One region of the Cohnella boryungensis genome, then DNA from elsewhere that is predicted to be linked to it. Evidence: a T-box and tRNA genes for the amino acid it is inferred to sense, from the RefSeq annotation. Region 1 holds a T-box; the other holds one or more tRNA genes.
What was found. The T-box of region 1 lies ahead of leuS (leucine--tRNA ligase). A T-box ahead of a tRNA ligase gene usually reads a tRNA of that ligase, here a tRNA-Leu.
Positions count from the first base shown of each region.

Region 2: it has a tRNA-Leu gene. The T-box ahead of leuS (leucine--tRNA ligase) is inferred to sense a tRNA for this amino acid. The anticodon was not compared.

Region 1 is NZ_JBHSED010000040.1:70,299-80,625, forward strand. Features, by position in the region: gene ACFO1S_RS18935 (ABC transporter substrate-binding protein) at 1-707, shown strand, start outside; gene ACFO1S_RS18940 (MMPL family transporter) at 818-3,046, opposite strand; gene ACFO1S_RS18945 (TetR/AcrR family transcriptional regulator) at 3,189-3,812, shown strand; T-box leader at 3,891-4,134, shown strand; gene leuS (leucine--tRNA ligase) at 4,202-6,637, shown strand; gene ACFO1S_RS18955 (hypothetical protein) at 6,808-7,479, shown strand; gene comER (late competence protein ComER) at 7,842-8,675, opposite strand; gene ACFO1S_RS18965 (ComEA family DNA-binding protein) at 8,791-9,429, shown strand; gene ACFO1S_RS18970 (homocysteine synthase) at 9,522-10,327, shown strand, end outside.
Region 2 is NZ_JBHSED010000003.1:505,133-515,459, reverse strand. Features, by position in the region: gene ACFO1S_RS03475 (helix-turn-helix transcriptional regulator) at 1-37, shown strand, start outside; gene ACFO1S_RS03470 (S-layer homology domain-containing protein) at 252-3,329, shown strand; gene ACFO1S_RS03465 (cohesin domain-containing protein) at 3,901-5,238, opposite strand; tRNA gene ACFO1S_RS03460 (tRNA-Leu) at 5,986-6,071, opposite strand; tRNA gene ACFO1S_RS03455 (tRNA-Lys) at 6,125-6,200, opposite strand; tRNA gene ACFO1S_RS03450 (tRNA-Glu) at 6,204-6,278, opposite strand; tRNA gene ACFO1S_RS03445 (tRNA-Ser) at 6,520-6,610, opposite strand; tRNA gene ACFO1S_RS03440 (tRNA-Asn) at 6,612-6,687, opposite strand; gene ACFO1S_RS03435 (TetR/AcrR family transcriptional regulator) at 6,922-7,449, shown strand; gene ACFO1S_RS03430 (DHA2 family efflux MFS transporter permease subunit) at 7,506-8,942, shown strand; gene ACFO1S_RS03425 (SprT family protein) at 8,931-9,434, opposite strand; gene ACFO1S_RS03420 (hydrolase/acyltransferase) at 9,555-9,911, shown strand; gene cmpA (cortex morphogenetic protein CmpA) at 9,998-10,150, shown strand; gene ACFO1S_RS03410 (nitroreductase family protein) at 10,231-10,327, opposite strand, start outside.

The sequences.
Region 1 (10,327 bases):
TGGAAAAGGGATTGTTTGTCGAGGAGCTGAAAGGCGCCCAGCCGATCGGGGATGAACCTTCTCCCGAAAAGGTATTGGCGCTGCAGCCGGATCTCATTATCGTCCATAATTTCGTGAAGGACGAGATCGTAGAGCAATTGACGAAGATCGCGCCGACGGTTGTTATGCCCTTCAATGACAGAGGACCTATAGAGCGGCTGCGCATGTTTGCGGAGCTTCTCGGCAAGGAGAAAGAGGCAGAGCAATTTATTCAGAAATATGAGGCGAAGGCCGCTGAAGCAAAGAAGAGTCTGGAAGGAACAATCAAGCAGGGAGAAACGGTCGCCTATTACGAAATTTGGGGTAAAAGCCTCTGGGTGATGAGCGAAGCGAACGGACGTGGCGTGTACAATTTGTACAATTCATTAGGACTTGAGGCGCCGGAAAAGGTGAAGACGGATGTCATTGCAGCCGGAAAAGGCATCGATATCTCGCTTGAAGTTCTTCCCGACTATGCGGCGGATCACATGTTCGTTGGCGTCTACGCAGGGGACGGAGGCGATAAGCGAGCGGAGGAAATATTTGCAGGCGCATTGTGGCAGGGGCTTCCCGCGTTCAAAAACAAGCAGGTGTACGTCGTTGACATCGACCAGTTTGCCGCTAGCGATATTAACGCGTTGTATAAACAGCTGGATTTGCAATTGGACATCTTAAAAGGAGCGCAGTAGCCTATTTAGGATCGTATAATTCAGAGATGAAGTAGGATCATAACCACCGGAGCTTGAAAGCAGGCTGCCTCGAATGCGAGCTTGATCGCAATCGAGGCAGCCTGCTTGATTTATTTTATGGAAGAAGACTCGGCCTTAGCTTCGCTGACCGGCACGTACTTGCCCGGCCAGAACGCCCAGCGTCCGAGCAGAAGCGTAATGGCCGGCACGAGAAAAGGACGGACGACGAACGTATCGAGCAGGACGCCAATCGCGGTTATTGTACCGAACTGCACCAGCACTTGAATCGGCAGCGTTGCGAGTACGGCGAATGTACCGGCTAGTATTAGGCCTGCCGAGGTAATGACAGAGCCCGTCTCTCCGACCCCTTCGCGGATCGCTTGCTTGAGAGGCATGTGCTTACGCTTCTGCCAGATGCTTGAGATCATGAAGATGTTATAGTCCTCGCCCAGCGCGACCAGGAATACGAAGGAGTAGAGCGGAATGGCGCCTTGAATTGCCTCCGCGCCCATTCCGTAATGAACGATTATCCATCCGAGCCCCAGCGCCGAAAAGAAGGAAAGGATGACGGTAAGCACCAAGTACGCGGTCGCGACGACGGAACGCAAGTAAGCCAGCAGGAGCAGCGTAATCAAGCCGATGACGATCGGGATAACGAGTTTCGTGTCCCGCTCGCCGGTCACTTTCGTATCGTATTGCTGGGCCGTTTGCCCGCCGATCCAGACGCGTTCGGACACATTGTTCACTCCGGCCTCTGTCAGTGCCCGTTCGGCGACTGTCCGCAAGTCCGGGATATGGCCCATAGCCTCCATAGAATACGGATTCAGATCGAATTGTACGTCGTAAGCGACGATCTGCGGGTTCTCTTTGCCGTTCTGCGGCTCGGATACGACATCGAGATAGGGCAGGTCCGAGAGCGTTTGGCCAAGGTCGACCGTCTGTCCTTGCGTATCGACGATTACTTTGACGGGAGCCAGCTCGCCCGGAGTGAACTGTTCCCCGATTGTAGCGAAGCCCTCTCGGGATTCCATTTCCTTCGGAAAAGACGACAAGATATCATAGGTGAATTTGACCTGCGTGGACAAGCTGGCCAGTCCCCCGAGCAGAACGATGCAGATGCCCAGAATCCACCAAGGCTTGCTGACGACCATCCTTCCCGTCCAATTGCCGGGCTCTTTAGGCGCGGCCGGCATCGGTTTTCCTTTGCGGGCAGCCCGCTCCCGCATCATCTCAGGCGTTCTCGGCACGAAAGGATAGAAAGACGCCCGGCCGAATATTGCCAGCAACGCGGGGACAAGCGTCAGGCTGGCAATTCCCATGATCAAAATGGCAATACTGAACGGAGCTGCGAATCGATGATATGCGCCATATTCGGCGACAAGCAGGGCGAGCAGCGACAGCACGACAGTCAAGCCGCTCATGGCAATCGCGCCCGATGACCCGGTGATTGCCTTGAACAAGGCTTTGCCCTTGTGGCTTTCCACCCGAAGCAGCTGACGGAAGCGGGAGATCAGGAACAGGCAGTAATCTGTTCCGGCCCCGAACAACAGCACGGTCATGATCGAGATCGCTTGACCGTCGACGATAATCCAGCCTTCTCCCGCCATCCAGCCGAGCACCGGGCTGATGACGCCGTAAGCGAATCCGACTCCGACCAGCGGCATAAGCGCCAGAATGGGAGATCTGTATATCAGCAATAACAGAACCAGAACAAGTACAACTGTGGCGATCAGCAGGCTGACGTCGGCATTCTTGAATAATCCCGTAGCGTCAACCTGAATGCCGACCGGGCCGGTAACCCTGGCGCTGAGCTCTTCTTGCCCATCGCGCTTGGCGGCGAACGGATCGGAGCCGACGATGTCCGCGACGATGGTTCTGAATTCGACAAGGGCTTCCTTTAGCTCGTCAACCTCTGCGCTCTTGTCGAACAGAACGGGGAAGACCAGCGTGCTTCCGTCTTCGGAGAGCTGGCCTTGAAGCACGGGCGCGGGCAGCTCGTGCAGCGGAGGCACGGAAGTCTGGCGGGGAAGCGGCGATTGCGCGAGTCTCTCCGTGATTTTGCGGACATGCTCCAGATCCGTTTCCGACAATCCGTTTCCCTTATGCCATACGATCAATGCGGGAATGTCGACTCCGCTGGGGAATTCCCGTGAAGTGACGGCTTCAGCCCGGATGGACGGCTTGCCGCTGTCCAGATTCGGGGAATTGTTAATTTCCTTGCTGTTAACGGAAGGAAGCAGAGCGCTAAGCAGTCCCGCCGCCATAATCCATATAACCAACGTTACCCACTTGCTTCTTTTACCGGCAACCCATCTTCCTAGTCCGCTGCTTTCCTGCATATGCGGTATAACCTCCTTCATGAACTCGACGATGTCAATCTCTCGTATTTCAGCTATAATTCTTAATATCACTTGCGAATTAATTATATATACCGGAAGGTTAATTATGCAACGACAAAATTTCGCGCGAGGAGGCAAAGCGATGACCGCTCCTGAAACGAAACGATCTCCAGGCAGGCCCAAAAGCGGTGCGGATCAGCCGTCCATGCGGGATAAAGTGCTGTTCACGGCATCGGCATTGTTTATGGAATTAGGCTATGAGCCTGTATCGATTAATATGATTGCGGCTAAGGCCGGGGTAACGAAGGCCTCCGTTTATTACTATTTTGCGAATAAAGCTGTGCTTTTTACGGCATCGGTTACGGCCATGATGACGAGAATCAGCGGAATGACCCGGCGAATCGTCGAGTCCGATGGCGATCTTCATACCCGTCTTAGACGGCTGGCTCTGACCAAGATGTCCAAATCGCAATCCCATGTGGAATTTGAAAGCCTGATGAGAGAAGCGATGCCGTCCTTGTCGGAGGAGCAGCGGGATGACATCCGCACGGCAGAGCATCAGATTCACGAGGTGCTTGCGGATACGTTCAAGCAAGCGATGGAGGAGGGGATTATCCGGCGCGACAATCCGATGCTGCTGTCCCATTCCTTCGCGGCGCTTCTGATGGTCGGCAATCGCGAGCAGATCGGCGAGGAGGTCTACAGCGCAGAGGCTTTATCTGCTGCGATCGTCGACTTGTTCTGGCGGGGCGTTGCTGCCGAATAGCGTATGCCCTGCGGGATCGCGGGCTGCTGCACCGCCAGACTTGACATCGCTTGCGCGGATTGGCTATAATCATGGCATACTTTGGCTGCGATAAGGAGCAGTAATCGCATTGTTGTTATTCAGAGAGCCGGCGCAAGGTGCGAGCCGGTTGACGACAGCGATGAACTCGCCTTGGAGCCTCCGAGCCGAACGGGCTTATTCCTTCAAGGAACCCGACAGGCAAGGCGTTACCTCTCGTTACGAGGCAGAAGTGGGCGGAGCATCCAAGCAGGATAGCCGTCAACTAGGGTGGTACCACGGGAGATCGGCTCTCGTCCCTAGCGTAATCGCTAGGGGCGGGGGCTTTTTTTACGTTATTACGAACCTATAGGATAAGGGAGTTCATCGACATGTCGCAAGAACAAGCGCAAGGTTACCAGCCGTTAATCATTGAGCCCAAGTGGCAGAAGCATTGGGATGAGAAGCAAACGTTCAAAACGACCGAGGACGCGGGCAAGCCGAAGTTTTATGCCTTGGATATGTTTCCGTATCCTTCAGGGGCGGGGCTGCACGTCGGACATCCCGAGGGGTACACGGCGACCGACATCGTAAGCCGTTTCAAAAGGATGAAGGGCTTTAACGTGCTCCACCCGATGGGCTGGGACGCTTTCGGCTTGCCGGCGGAGCAGTATGCTTTGCAGACAGGACGCCATCCGCGGGAAATCACGGTCGAGAACATCGACAACTTCCGCCGCCAGATCAAGTCTCTCGGCTTCTCTTATGACTGGGAGCGCGAGTTCAGCACGACGGATCCGGATTATTACAAATGGACGCAATGGATTTTCATCCAACTGTACAAAAAAGGACTTGCTTATGTAGCGGAGGTTCCCGTTAACTGGTGCCCTGCGCTCGGGACAGTGCTGGCCAACGAAGAGGTCATCGACGGCCTCAGCGAACGCGGCGGACATCCGGTCATCCGCAAGCCGATGCGCCAATGGATGCTGAAGATTACGGAGTATGCCGAAAGATTGCTGGAGGATCTGGAAGAGCTGGATTGGTCCGAAAGCATTAAGGATATGCAGCGCAACTGGATCGGCAAGTCGACAGGCGCGGAAGTGACGTTCGCCATTGACGGACACGGAGAGGCGCTGACGGTATTTACGACGCGGCCGGATACCCTATTCGGAGCAACCTATTGCGTGCTTGCTCCGGAACACGAGCTGGTAGGCAAGATTGCTTCCGCCGAACAGAAAGCCGCAGTTGAGGCCTACATCGAGCAAGCATCCCGGAAGAGCGATTTGGAGCGTACCGACCTTGCGAAGGACAAAAGCGGCGTGTTCACGGGGGCTTATGCGATCAATCCCGTGAACGGCGGCAAAGTGCCGATCTGGATAGCCGATTACGTGCTCGGAGGCTACGGCACGGGGGCCATCATGGCAGTCCCGGGCCACGACGAGCGCGACTGGGAATTCGCTCGCAAGTTCGGATTGCCTATCGTGGAAGTCGTTTCGGGCGGCAATGTCGAGGAAGCCGCGTATTCGGGAGACGGCAAGCTTGTCAATTCCGATTTTCTGAACGGATTGGCGACTGTCGAAGCGATTGCCGCCATGATCGCTCATCTGGAGAAGGAAGGCACAGGGAAAGGCAAAGTGACGTACCGCTTGCGCGACTGGCTGTTCAGCCGTCAGCGCTACTGGGGCGAACCGATTCCGGTGCTGCACTACGAGGACGGCACGATGGATACGATACCGGAAGAAGAGCTACCTTTGCTGCTTCCGGATGTAGACGCCATTCAGCCTTCCGGCACGGGCGAATCGCCTTTGGCTAACGTGACGGATTGGGTCAACGTGATCGATCCCCGCAATGGGCGCAAAGCCCGTCGCGAGACGAACACGATGCCGCAATGGGCGGGCAGCTGCTGGTACTATCTGCGCTTTATCGATCCGAAGAACGAGAAGGAGATCTGTTCTCCAGAGAAGCAGCGCGAATGGCTGCCGGTGGATCTCTATATCGGCGGGGCCGAGCATGCCGTGCTTCACTTGCTTTACGCGAGATTCTGGCATAAGGTGCTGTACGATCTGGGCGTCGTGAGCACGAAGGAGCCGTTCCATAAACTCGTCAACCAAGGCATGATTCTGGGCATGAATAACGAAAAAATGTCTAAGTCTCGCGGCAATGTCATTAATCCGGACGATATCGTGAACGAATTCGGGGCGGATACGCTGCGGATGTACGAGATGTTCATGGGACCGTTGGAAGCGACGAAGCCATGGAACACGAACGGCGTAGAAGGGGTATTCCGTTTCTTGGCCCGCGTATGGCGGCTGTTCGTCGATGACAATGGCAGCCTGAACAGCAAAATCCAGAAGTTGGCTGGTGATGATGCATTCCGCCGCGTCTGGCACAAGAGCCTCAAAAAAGTCGGCGAGGATTATGAAGCGCTGCGCTTTAACACTGCGATCAGCCAGATGATGATTTTCGTTAATGAAGCCTACAAGACCGAGGTGCTGCCAGCAGAAGCCATGGCGAACTTCGTACAGATGCTGTCTCCGATCGCGCCGCATATTGCGGAAGAGCTGTGGGAGAAGCTTGGAAACTCCGAGTCCGTTACTTACGCGCCTTGGCCGGCTTATGACGTCTCGCTTACGGTGGATGCCGAGGTCGAAATCGTCGTGCAAGTGAACGGCAAGATTGCCGATCGCCTGAAGATCGCCGCCGATCTGGACGAAGAAAGCATGAAGGCCCAAGCGCTGGATTCCGCCAAGGTGCAGGAGTTCATCGCCGGTAAAACGGTTCGCAAAGTCATTGCCGTCAAAGGCAAGCTCGTCAACATCGTGGCCAACTAGCCGCATAAGCTATAACAAATATGCATCGCAATAGCGTGAGGCACACGCCGTTTGATTCGCCCGTTGGGCGGATCGGCGGCGTTTTTTGTTTTTCTCAGGGGAAGGCGAATGCAGCGGTCCCAGTAAACCCAGCAACCCCAGCCACTAATAAAATTTAAGGAGGTCAGCACATGTTTGAACAGGAATTTGAGAGTTTTTTGAGGCATCAACGGTCAGGGGCTACAGACAGAAGGCGTGAAATGCTCAGTCTGGATTTAACAGGAACAAAAAAACTGTTGGAGGTTGTTGTTTGGCCGGTACTGAGATCGTTTGAAGGAGTGACGCTAGAATTTGAACTTTCGAATTCGACCGGGGTCACGATGTACATTGATGTATTCTATGAGCCTTTAGGGATAGCTCTTGAATGCGATGGCTTCGTCTCGCATGCCGAGAAAATTACCCGAAGCCGATTTGATTTTGAAAGAACCAGAGCCCGAACGATGGCAACAAAAGGCCTCATTTATATGCCTTACAGCAAAGACCAACTGGATAAGCAGCCAGACTTTTGCCGTCAATCTATGTATGAGCTATTGGGAAAACAAACGAGCATCGCCGGAAGGAAGGTAATGGAGGAGCTGTCCGTATCCGAGAGAGAAGTCATCCGATACGGCTTACATTTGAACCGTGCACTTAAGCTTGATGATGTGAGGTATTGCTTGGGCTGTGGCTATATAAAAGCGCGTAAAGTTATTAACGACCTCGTCGAGAAGAGCTTTGTGAAAGCCGCAGGAAACACTACGCAGCGTATTCATAAGTACCAGCTCTTGCCTATTGCGAGTGAGTATATGTTGGGAAAGTTTTAATTCATCGGAGTCAGGGTCTGCACAGAGGAGGTGAGGAGCGGAATAGTGTCGCAAAGCCAAACTAACGGCCCGCATGGAGAGGGTGATGAGCGGAATAGTGATGCAAAGCCAAACTAACGGCCGCACGGAGAAGGTGTGGAGCGGAATAGTGTCGCAAAGCCAAACTAACGGCCAGCACGGAGGAGGTGATGAGCGGAATAGTGTCGCAAAGCCAAACTAACGGCCAGCACGGAGGAGGTGATGAGCGGAATAGTGTCGCAAAGCCAAACTAACGGCCAGCACGGAGAAGGTGAGGAGCGGAATAGTGATGCAAAGCCAAACTAACGGCCAGCACGGAGAAGGTGAGGAGCCCGCTCTTCCCCCTATGTGCGTTCACGGGGGAAGAGGGAGGAGTCTACGCGGTCCAAGTCTTCGGCGAACTTCTCGTGAGTCGTATACAGCACCTGTAAGAAAGCGCCGCGAGTCGATTTGCGCAGGGAATCCAGTGCAGCGGAGGTGATGCCTCCGGGAACGCTCACCTTGGCCTGCAATTCGGAAGGGGAGCAAGGGAGCTCAAGCATCAGTCTAGCGGAGCCGAGCATCATCTCGCAGGCGAGCGCGGTAGCTGTCTCGCGTTCCATGCCGGCCGAAAGAACAGCCGCATCGATGAACTGCTCAAGTAAGTAGGCCATGAAAGCCGGACCGCAGCTGGACAAGTCGGACGCTACCCGCACTTCTTCCTCCGGAATGCGGATCGGTCGACTGATGGCTGAAAAAAGGTTCCATAAGCCCTGCTGATCCTTCTCTGTCAATCGGCTGCCCCACATGACCAGCGAGGCGCCGCTGCCCACAGCATTCACGACGCTTGGAATGATTTTGGCGACTTTGCAGGGGAGAAGCTCCTCCAATGAAGAGATTTTGACGGGACTTGTAATCGAAATCACGATTTGTCCCTCGTTAAGTACGGGAGATATGTCGTCCAGCACTCTTCGAAAGTCCATCGGCTTCACGCACAGAAACAAATAATCGGCTCCTGCGGCGGCCTCTCTATTGGACGCGGCGATATGCAAGCCGGGGTACTCTTGGGCCATAGCAGACAGCTTGGCTTGCGTCCGGGAACTGACGACGACGTCATCGGGCTGCATCGCTCCGGCACGTATGAACGCACCCACCAACAAGCTTCCCATACTCCCCGCACCGATGAAGCCAATCTTCATCCATAGTCCCTCCCAAGGCAAACTCATTTATTTACATTTCAGTGTATGAATATAAGCCTGACCAACATGAATGATTTTTCACGACTTTACGAAAATAGAGCGGGGGGCTTCTTTTATGTTCAAAAATAGTGCCATTAACGTCCGCAAGCTGTTGATCGCCGGAATGCTCGTCGCTGGGGCGGCCTTGCTCGTCATTGCCCTTATCGGCGGCGATCCGCGCAATCCGATTTCCGAATGGACGCCTGTGAATGAGCCTTTGAAGAAAGCTGTCGAGAACTGGGATTCATCAGGCGACAGCGCGCGCAATTCCGAGAATGCCGATGACACCACGATCGCTTCCGGCGACGCTACCCACGTCTCGAAGGAAAACTCCAGCCCGATCGAAGCGAAGATTCCGGGGCAGGCAGAGGGGAACTCTCTGGCGCCCGACAACGCTGCAAGCATAACCGTTTCTCCCGACGCAAACGCGAATGAACCCTCGCTTGCGCTCGAACCAAGTCCATCCGTTGACGCGCAGCCTGCTTCTACGGAGGACTTTGCAGCTACGGACAAGCGAATCGATCTGAACCGAGCAACGCTCGCCGATCTCGAAACGTTACCGGGCATTGGGCCCTCGAAGGCCCAAGCCATTGTCGCTTATCGCGACAAAGTCGGAGGCTTTCGCAAAATCGAACAGCTGAAGGACGTCAAGGGAATAGGACCGAAGGTATTCGAGCGAATATCCGGTCAGGTGCGGATTGCCGCAGGAAAATAAATGCAGTCATACCTTTAACATTGTCGGCAAATATGAGAAAATAGGAGGGAGTCTATTCTATTAATCTATCCGAACTGGGAGGTTCATTCCGAATGAGCAATGAATCGTATTCTCTGGAAACGCTTGCGGTGCATGCCGGACAACAAATCGATCCGACAACGATGTCCCGCGCAGTTCCTATTTATCAAACGACATCTTATGGGTTCCGCGATACGGATCACGCTGCCAATTTGTTTGCCCTTAAGGAGTTCGGAAATATTTATACCCGGATCATGAATCCGACCTCGGATGTGTTCGAGCAACGCGTAGCGGCTTTGGAAGGCGGCGCGGCTGCGCTCGCGGTCAGCTCCGGCCAGGCGGCGATCACGTATTCAATCTTGAACATTGCGGGAGCGGGGGACGAGATCGTATCCTCGGCCAGCCTTTACGGCGGAACCTACAATCTGTTCGCCATTACGTTGCCTAAACTGGGCATCACCGTTAAATTCGTCGATCCGTCCGATCCGGAAAATTTCCGCGCGGCAATTACGCCAAAGACAAAGGCGATCTTCGCGGAGACGATCGGCAACCCGAAAGGGGATATTCTCGATATCGCCGCCGTGGCGAACGTCGCGCATGACAACGGCATTCCGCTGATTATCGACAGCACCTTCACAACTCCGTTCCTGTGCCGTCCGCTCGATCATGGCGCGGATATCGTCTTGCATTCCGCGACGAAGTTTATCGGCGGGCACGGCACCTCGATCGGCGGCATTGTAGTTGACGGCGGCAAATTCGACTGGAAGGCCAGCGGCAAATTTCCCGGCCTGACCGAACCGGACCCAAGCTATCATGGCGTCGTATACGCCGATGCGGTGGGACCTGTTGCCTATATTATTAAAATGCGCGTTCAGCTTCT
Region 2 (10,327 bases), on a different contig from region 1:
TATTGCCGAAGCCAAGAGGAAAAATATACTGAGTTAATCGGAATGCGACGGATGTGAGGATGCGATAAGCATCCTTTTTTTGTTGTATAGGGGGACTTGTTCCGGGTAGAAACGCATTTTTCTTTAGTTCTACACCTGCTCTATACCATTTGGTATATGCGGATTTCTGTCAAGACGGATATGATCGTTAGGTACTTCATAGGGGGGTCATCGTTAATTGCAAGAAACTATTTAACTGGGAGGATATTATATTGGGGTTCAAAAGCAGGTTCAGACGTTGGCAAATCGTTATCACTTATATTCTCATTGCGGGGCTTCTCGCTCTCGGCGGCGGGACTCCCGTTCAGGCCGATTCAGGTACTGGCAACAGCTCCTTCAGCAGTTTTACGGTTACGACAGAAACACCTGCTTATTTTAGCGGTTATTGGGACAACCAGGGAGATTATACGAAAGAAACGCCGGCATATCATTTCACATTTACTGCTGCCGATAATTTGCAGGCGGGGGACATGATTCAAGTCGCGCTGCCGCATGCGTTTAATTTCGTGGGAAACCCGGGATTTTTGTGGTCGACCAATAAATCCGTTCCGATGGCTAATATTTCTACTGTAGTCAACGGAACGCCAAGCGGTATTCTTTTTGCTGCCGCAACGACGCAGTATTCTGATGACGGGTTTCCGGCGTTGTCGTTCCAACTATCCAGCGGCATTGTTAGCGGCGCTATGGTGGACATTCGTTTGGCCGATTTCCTGATTACACCTGATTATCACCGCATTAGACCGGGGCTGAAGTCGTATGCGCTCCGTTCGAGCGGCAACTCCAATCCATTCTCGACGACTCATGGCTTGTTTACCCGCAATGTTTCCAATTATTATCCAGATGCCGACTCGTATGCGGCATCGGCCGTCACGGGTTATCATTTCAAGTTTACCGTCATGCAGCCTATAGAACCTGGCGGAACGATCACGATGGTGTTTCCTCAGGGAACATCGGTTCCTGCTTTGGTAGATGCATCTAAAGTCAAAATCAACGGGACGCCGGCAGCTTCGGCGGTTGTGTCCGGCAATGAGCTGACCATACAGTCGACAACTGCATTGCCAAGTTTCTCAGCAGCGGTGATTGATATCGACCCGTCTGTCCAAGTGGCGAATCCGTCTGTACCTGGCTATTACAATTATGCCGTCAAGACAAGCGTCGATCCGATGGCTGCGTCCCGCAGGATCGGAATCGTCTCCGCGTCAGGCGCTTCGTTAGCCGATAACCCGTCCAACAACCAAGGTGATGTGGATGAGGACGATACCCATTTGCGCTTTATGTTTACCGCACCTACGATACTGAAGGCGGGAGATACGGTTACCGTATCCAGCGCTCCCGGTACGGTATTGAGCGAACCGGGCATTTCCGCAGCAGATATCATCTTGGAATGGGCGTCGGATGATCAGGAGCATACCGTCTCCGCTGCGGCTTCCGTAACCCGCATCGCAGACAACAAGCTGCAATTCGTCCCTCCCCCGGAATATTACGTCGATCCCGACTATCATCTCATATTCAATATTCCGAAAACGATCGTACAAGGCTATGGAGAATACGAATTTCAAGTATCCACTTCGCAGCAGGTCATACCTGCAAGCGTGACGCTATTAGTTGCTCCGCCTCAAATTCAAAATTTCAATATGAATGCCAGCACTAGAGTTGCAGGCGCACAGAACGTATCCTATACGTTTGCTTTCCAGACGAACGAACCGTTAGCCGCAGGCGACGATTTCAATCTCCTATTTCCGCAGGGAATCACAGTCCCGCCGGATATACAAGCAAGCTCCGTTACGGTCAATGGGGTGCAGGCGAGTGGTGTTGCGTATGATCGTTTCCTGCGTAAACTCAGCGTAGGAGTCCCTATGGATTTGCGCTTATTGGATGCGGTTTCCATTACGATTGCCGGGAATGCAGGACTGACCAATCCGGCTGTCGGAGAGTATTCGTTCAGCGTGTATCCTACATGGTACAGCGATAAAGGAGCGACGGAAAAACTCAATTTTGCAACGACGACGGGAATAGCCGCATCGCCGAATACCGTGGAGCTGAAGCTGGGAAGCAGCGTCAGCAAGCAGTTGCAGGTGACGGCGAGCTTATCGGATCAGACGGCACAGGACGTAACGACGGCAAGCTCCGGCACGACGTACAGCAGCAGCGATGGGAATATAGCGATCGTCAAGCCGGACGGATTGATTGAGGCCAAGCGGGCAGGCCAAGCGGTGATTACGGTCACGAACAGCGTCTACAGCGACAGGGTAAGCGTCACGGTAACAGCGGATCAGCAAGGAGCGGGTACAACATCTCCTAGCAGCAGTCTTACTGCCCCTCAAGAGAAAGAAAGTGTCGAGAAGGATATCGTTGCCGCAGAAGGAGGAAGCGTCATCTTTGATGGAGTCGCTTCCGTACAAATAGCTCCGGGCGCCTTACCTGCAGACGGGAAAGTAAAAGTAGCCAAACTTCCGGCACATCGCGCGCCTCTAGCAACAGGTTTGGAAAGGCTCAGCAGCAACATCGTGGAGTTCACCAGCAGTACGGGCAAAACATTCAATCGACCGGTAACGCTTGGTTTCAGCTATAATCCGCAGCAAGTGGCGGCAGGGTCCAAGCCGGCCGTGTATTACTACAACGAAACCCAGGCTCGTTGGATATACTTAGGAGGCAAGGTGAAAGGAGACGGTACAATTGCCGTCGAAGTCAGCTATTTCGGCAAGTTCGCCATATTTGCATCTAGCATAATCGAGTTTGCCGATTTGAAAGGTCATTGGGTAGAGGCGTATGCAGATCGTCTGATCGGCATGGGTGTCGTTCGCGGCTTTGAAGATCAAACGTTCCGTCCCGATCAACAAGTGACCCGGGCTGAGTTTGTGAAAATGGCAGTCGATCTGCTAGCATTAAAGCCTGCTGCAGCTCCCGCCGCTTTCGCAGATAACGATTCGATTCCGGCCTGGGCGAAGGGCGCAGTCGATTCGGCAGTTGAGGCAGGAATCATCCAAGGCTATAAAAAGCAGGGCAAGCTTTGGTTCAAGCCGAATCAATCGATAACCCGTGCGGAGCTGGCTGTCATTCTCTCTAAAATGTTGGAAAAGCAGCTGATTGGCAAGAGTGCAGACAAGGTTGCCTTTTCGGATCAGGCGAGCATTCCTGCTTGGGCGCAGTCAGCGGTTAAAGCAATAGCCGGCTATAAAATCGTTAGCGGCTATGAAGACGGAACATTCCGCCCGGACAATAACGCTACGAGGGCTGAAACGGTAAAAATGCTATTTATGTTATCGGAGCTGTTGCGTCTTTCCGAGTAAGATGTTTGTTTCAACAAAGTGACAAAGCATCCCCTGAAGCGGACTAACCCGCTCCAGGGGATGCTAAATAAATGGTGTTAATATCCTTTTGAAACCCAATATACAACGTGTTACTGCTAACGCATAATGTCCATAAGTTGACGGCATCGGCTGTCCAGTATTTGTCGGATAAGCTGACCGCATTCTGAAAAAAAGCAGGGAGAATTATGACAATTCTCTCCCCGACAACGCGTTTGTCATATGATCGTCGATGATCCGATGTGTATTCTGTGCACCGTACAGCAGACCGTGTGTACAAACCTTGTTGATCATTCGAGCGGAACCACTCGCGAAACGATAAATCTCGTCGATCGCTTCATCCACGATCACCACCGATTGCAAGCGGTGGATCCCCCGCGTGAACTCAATTTCCCGATGCAGCTGACGTTTGGCGTCTCCTCGGTAGAACTTTGATTCGCAACCGAAGAAAGGAGCGGGGCAAGCCCACTCTCCAGGGATACATTTTAACTGTTCTCCATGCAGTAACCAAAATAATAAACAGCCCGAGAGCCTATGCCCCCGGGCTGATTTGTTATGCATTCAACGGATAGTTTGGATTCTTTAAGATTTCGCTAACGATATACACTAAATCATCGTCATTGATGTTCGTGTCGCCGGCTTGGTCGGCATCATGTTTCGTGTGGTCTGTTTGGTCAGCCGTTTTGCCATAGTAAAATCCATCAATCGCTAAATCAACAAGCGTATATTCACCGGTTCTGTTTACATCCTTAACGCCTTCTATTTCGATCGTATCCTCCGTGCAGGATTCTTCTCCCAAGTCGTACTCCGATTCGGTATCCGCAATTCTGCACTCCAGTGCATCAACCTTGGCGATTCCTGTCTCTTTGCCCGTGAACTTTAGCTTCAAAATCACTTGCTCGCCGTTAATCCCATATTGCTCGCCTTGACTCGCGATAATAAAGCGCAGCTTTCCGTCCTCGTCCGTCGGTTGGTTGTACACTTTGTAGCCTGGAATTTCCTCGAAGCCAACGTAATTCAACAGATTGCTGTCATAATTAATCTTGAAGTCCTCGGCATAAATATTGCTTACGTTCTGAAGGACAATGTCGGATGTGAACTGCTCTCCGACCTTGATTTTCTCTTTATCGATTACTACGTTTAACGTTGGTACCAAAGGATCTACAACACTGACCGATACTTCGTTTGAATTTACGCTTTCTGCTGTACCGTTTACCGTTGTGACAACATAGTAATAGGTTTGTCCGACTTCGACCGTAGAATCTGCATAAGTAATACCGGTTACTGTAGCAATTGTTTGATAAGGGCCCCCAGGTGTCGTAGATCGTTTAACAGAGTATGCGGGAGCTCCCAATACGTTATTCCAGCTTAGCTCGGCAGCAGAACCATTTAAGGCTCCAGTCAATGTGGGTGTATCAAATGTAGATTCATTCCCAAAGAAGTCAAGCTCGTAAATCTTTTTTGTATTTCCAGAACCTTGTTGGAAAGATATCTTACTTATCTTGTTTTTGTTGATCGTCTTAAGCGTACCGCTAACATCCGGTGTGAAATAAGTAGCCTGTCCATACACATCGATAAAGTAAACCTGAGTTGGGCTTGTTGTAGACTCTGCTTTTATTTTATAGCTTGTAATGTCAACCGGATGATCAAAGCTAATCCACAATGTATCATTGATGGATTGAGATTGGGACGACGCTGGCAGACTGTAATACGTTAATTCATCATTGTCAGTTACCAGCGGCGTTGTTGAACTAACTGAATTGGAATCTGATCCAATATTCCAAAGTTTCCCGTTCGTTAGGCCACCCGTATAAGCACTAACTGACGACGCGGGTATGAACAATGCAAATAACAGAGACAAACTAAAAATAAATCCAAAAACCTTCTTCAAGCGAATTCCTCCTAGTTGTTTATTTCCACTATCATACAAGGAAGAATCAGGAATTTGCAGTCTTATTCTTTACAGCATTCGACATTATACTTAAGGGTTAAAAGGAAAATGAAGGAAATGGCGTTGCGGTCGATATCCTACAGGTCGGATACCTAATGCTGGTTACAATCGTCTACCTGATCATTGAAGCTATTGTTTTAAGCAACCGCTGGCTTATGCGCACGTGACAAAATCTCCTTCTAAAAACGGCTTATTGTCGATTAACCTAGTAACGTGTAAAATATTAACAACCACTTACAACTAGGAGGATCACATGATTATTCCCGGCAGGTCTATATTTTGCTTTATTTTTGCTGCTTTAGTCTTCCTGTATGTGTGGCTATCTCCCCGGTCAAAAACTTTATCCAAAAATCAGCCCACAAACCCGTCGATGCGTAAATCAATTAAGCTTAGTCAAATTACGGGTGGCATAGTTTTAATATTTATGGGTGTTTATGATATATTGTACCCACTAGATTAAATACTCGCCTTAAAGTGGGAGGCGTTTCAGTCCTATCAATAAATGAGTCGTTAGTGCAGGGATAGATCGGCTCTATCCCCTATCTCTCATCCGAAGGCAAGCCAGGGCTATAAGCTCGCTCTCACGGCCCCAAATACGAACGAACATTCTCCATCATTCGTTCCCTCATCGTACCTACACAAATAAAAAAATCCCTTATATATCAAGGGATTTCGTCATCTTAAGTATGGTGCGGTCGAGAGGACTCGAACCTCCACGAGATTGCTCCCGCCAGCCCCTCAAGCTGGTGCGTCTGCCATTCCGCCACGACCGCATAGTATGTGATGTCGTCCGATCGGTACCCTATTGCCTCACCGAACAAATAACTGGTGAGCCATGTAGGACTCGAACCTACGACACCCTGATTAAAAGTCAGGTGCTCTACCAACTGAGCTAATGGCTCTCATGGTGACCCCTAGGGGATTCGAACCCCTGTTACCTCCGTGAAAGGGAGGTGTCTTAACCGCTTGACCAAGGGGCCATCTTAGCCATTGTTTTGGCGCTTTAAGGCGTTACCCGCTTCAGACGACAAATATGATTATATCTGAACCCTATGCGGATAGCAAGCACTTTTTTGACCAAGTTGTAGATTTTTTTTCGAGGCGCATGTGCCCTGTTTTGGAGCGGCCGGAATTGCCCGTTCTTCTGTATCCCTGCCAAACATCAAAAAGAGCCCAACGTCTAGGACGAGGGCTCCCTCAAGTCGTCTTAAGAATCCATTGTGGCGGGGAGAGAGGGATTCGAACCCTCGCACGCATGACACGTCTACTCCCTTAGCAGAGGAGCCCCTTATAGCCACTTGGGTATCTCCCCATGGCTCCCCGAACAGGACTCGAACCTGTGACAACTCGATTAACAGTCGAGTGCTCTACCAACTGAGCTATCAGGGAAAGTTTCAAAAGCGACAAGTAATAATTTATCATGAGCTTGCTGTTAAGTCAAGCGTTCTGCGGAATTTTTTCCACACAATTTTTTCGGGGCTGCAGCGCAACGATTTTATCCAACATAAGGTTGACACTTTTACACGTTTCAAGTAATTTATTGAGTGATAAATCAATTCTCATTTCAACCCAATCATTCCTCTCTGTGATCAAGCAGGGCAGTAAGGAGGACGCTGCAACACGATGAGCCCAAAAGAAGAAATCGCAGCTAACCGCAAAGAACAAATCTTGAACAGCGCCGTCATTTTGTTTGCGTCTCAGGGCTTCTATAAGACCACAACCGCTCATGTTGCCGAAGCGGTCGGCGTGACCCAGCCTTATGTGTTCCACTTCTTCAAGACCAAGGAGCAATTGTACCTGGCGGTTCTGGAGCGGGCATACGAACGGCTGCTGCGGGCGTTTTCCGCTGTCGAGGCTCCCCCGGATGTCATTGTTCATCGCATGGCAGAAGCATTCAACACCTTGATGGATTCCTACAGGAACGAAATTCTGCTGCTGATGCAATGCTTTACGACGCCTGAGCCGGGTGTAAGACAATTCGTGCAAAACGGTTTTTCCTTAATCTACGAAACGGTCAAAGCGCGATTTGCAGCCGCGGGCGTCCCAAAGGCCGGCGAGGAGGCAAGCTTCTTCATCTCTTGCGGAATGATCATTACCCTGTCCGAGGTGCTGGAAATGCCGAAATTATCGCCCTGGTACGACTCCGAGTAATCGGAGTTAACCTTTGACATATATTTATTTATCAATAAATAAAAGGAGAGGTTTCTATGTTTACAGCCGCTCGCATTCGACTCTTGTTCGTAACTTGCATCGCTCTGTTCATGGCCATGCTCGATAATTTGGTGCTGGGGGTTGCCTTGCCTTCTATCCAGCAGGATCTTGGAGCCACGCTATCCGATCTGGAATGGTTCATGAACGCCTATACGCTGGCCTTCGCCGTATTGCTCATCCCCTTCAGCGTGCTTGGGGATTCCATTGGGAGGAAAAAAGTATTTCTGGCCGGGGTTGTCCTCTTCACGCTTGGCTCCTTGCTCTCGGGCCTCAGCGAAACCTCGCTTGCTCTGATCCTGTCCAGAGCCCTTCAGGGCGTCGGGGGAGCTGCAATCGTGCCTCTTAGCTTAACGCTCGTCAACAACGCATTTCCGCCCGAGAGGCGGGCTGCCGCCATTGGATTATGGTCGGGAATATCGGGTCTCGGTCTAAGCGTCGGACCGCTGGTCGGAGGACTGATTATGGAGGGGGCGCCTTGGCAGGTTATTTTCTATGTAAACGTCCCTGTCGGCATTCTGGCCTTCTTGCTCGGACTCAAGTGGCTCGGGGAATCCCGAGGCATCCGCAAGCCTCTGGACCCGCTTGGCGTCGTGTTGCTGACCTCAGGGCTGTTCAGCCTGATCTTCGGCTTGGAACGGGGAAATTCGGAAGGCTGGGGTTCTTCTGTCGTCCTGGGCGCGTTAGGACTGGGAGCTGTCCTGCTGGTTGGCTTCTATTACTGGGAGAGATCGCGTCGGAACCCGTTCGTTCGCTTCGAGCTATTCCGCAGCCGCGCCTACAGCTTCTATACGTTCGCGGGGTTCTGGATGAACGCAGGGGTATTCGGCGTTATCTTCCTGTTAACGCTGTTCCTGCAGCAAGCGCAAGGCAATACTCCTTTGCAGGCAGGCGTCAAGGAAATGGCTTGGACGACGATGACTATGATCGCGGCTCCTCTTGCCGGTCTGGCCATCAGCCGCTTGGGCAACCGCAACGTTCTGCTTGCCGGTCTGCTGTTCCAGACGGCGGCTCTCGCTTGGTTTGCCTTGATTATTCATACGCAAGGATTCGATTTTCCGTTCGTCTATATCGTTGGGCCGATGATGCTCGCGGGTACCGGGATGGGGCTGAGCTTTACGCCGCTTTCCCATGGATTAATCACGTCCGTACCCGAGGATGCTGCCGGGGAAGCGAGCGGCATGGGCAACGCCACTCGCGAGCTGGGGGGAGTATTCGGCATCGCGATCAGCGGCCTGATCTTCCAGTCGGGAGACCCTATTCGCTCGCCTCAAGACTTTGCCAGCCATGTCGTGCCCAGCCTTGCAGCAGGGGCCGCTATGATGGCAATCGCCTTCCTTGGTATTGCCCTGTTCGTTAAGAGCCAGACTAAGTCCGAGGGCGGTTCTCCGAATTCTGCGTTGCCGGCGTCGCTGAAGACCGATTCAGCGGTTTAAGGCGGATGACTGTTCCTCCCCGCTTGTCGGCTCAGGCTGCGCCTGAAACAGCTTGAGCCGACCGCGGCAACGTCCGCAGGCATATTTCCGCGGGTCGATGCGGCGTTTGCGAGGATAGCTCATGCCGCAAGCCTGACAGACAAGCAAATATTTGACCGGCAAGCGTCTCGTCGCCCCGGGAAGAGGCTTGCAATGCCTCGTTGCCCCTACTTGAAGGAGCAATTGCTTAAAATCGGCATCCCGATGCTGGTATCCCCGACGCTGCAAATGCAGATGATAGTGGCAAAGCTCATGCTTGATGATCGCTTCCGTCTCCTCCGCGCCATGAACCTCCAATTGATGCGGACTGATTTCGATATTATGGCTCTTCGTAAAATAACGCCCTCCGGTCGAGCGGAGACGAGCGTTAAACGTAGCTTTATGCCGGAACGGCCAGCCGAAATGATCGAGGGAAACTTGCTCGACCCATCGTTGCAGCTCCTGATCGTTCATCGTGTTCCCTCCCTTCGGGCGAAGCGCCCGCGCGCTTGTCTGCGGCTTGAACTACTTGAATTGTAGCCTTCGGTTGGGCTACACTGTCAAGTAGAAATGGTCGAGGGGAGACTGCGTTAAATGTCCGAAATGTCTTACGTGCTGTTTCAGCAGGAGCAAGGAGCTCTGGAGTTCGTTCAGATGCCCGCCTCCCATGCTTATCAGTTAAGCGCGCTGAACCTGCGCCTTCATAAAGAGCTGTCCAAGCTGACTGCCGATAACGTGCCGAAGCTTCCCCGCGTAATCGCGGAGTTCTGCAACCTGGATCTGCATGACGAGAGCCTGTCTCCGATCGGAGGCCTTGATTACGTGAACGAGCTTGAGCGGACGTTCGCTTCGGTTCGCGAGGGGGCGTACCCTCTAATCGCGCTGTTGACCGAAATCCGCGCCTTGCAGGCGCAATTGGAGCAGTGGTACGAAGAAGAGGACCTGCTGTAAGAAGCAATCCGATGCGGACCTGCACGGTCATCCGCCCAACCCCATATGCTAGCAATACAGCATGCGAGGGGAGGAGGACGATTTCGATGCCTCAATGGCTCTGCAATCAATTAATGTCCGCTTTTCAGAAGAAGGACCGCAGGCAAATTCGTCTGTTGAACGATTGCTGGTTTTATTACCGCACCAAACCCGAGAAAACTAAGGAAACCAAAGATACTGCTGGGTTCACCCACCCTTAACGTTAAGCCAAAGAGGATCTCTCGCCCGCCGTAACCGGCGAAACGACGAGATCCTCTTTTTCCTGCCAAGGAGCGGGAGCTTACAAATCAAATTCATTCCATCTGACTACGTCCTCTACGGAAAGCCGGGTAGACGGATGGCCTTCCTGAGCGGCTTTGCCGATCGCAATCAGCATA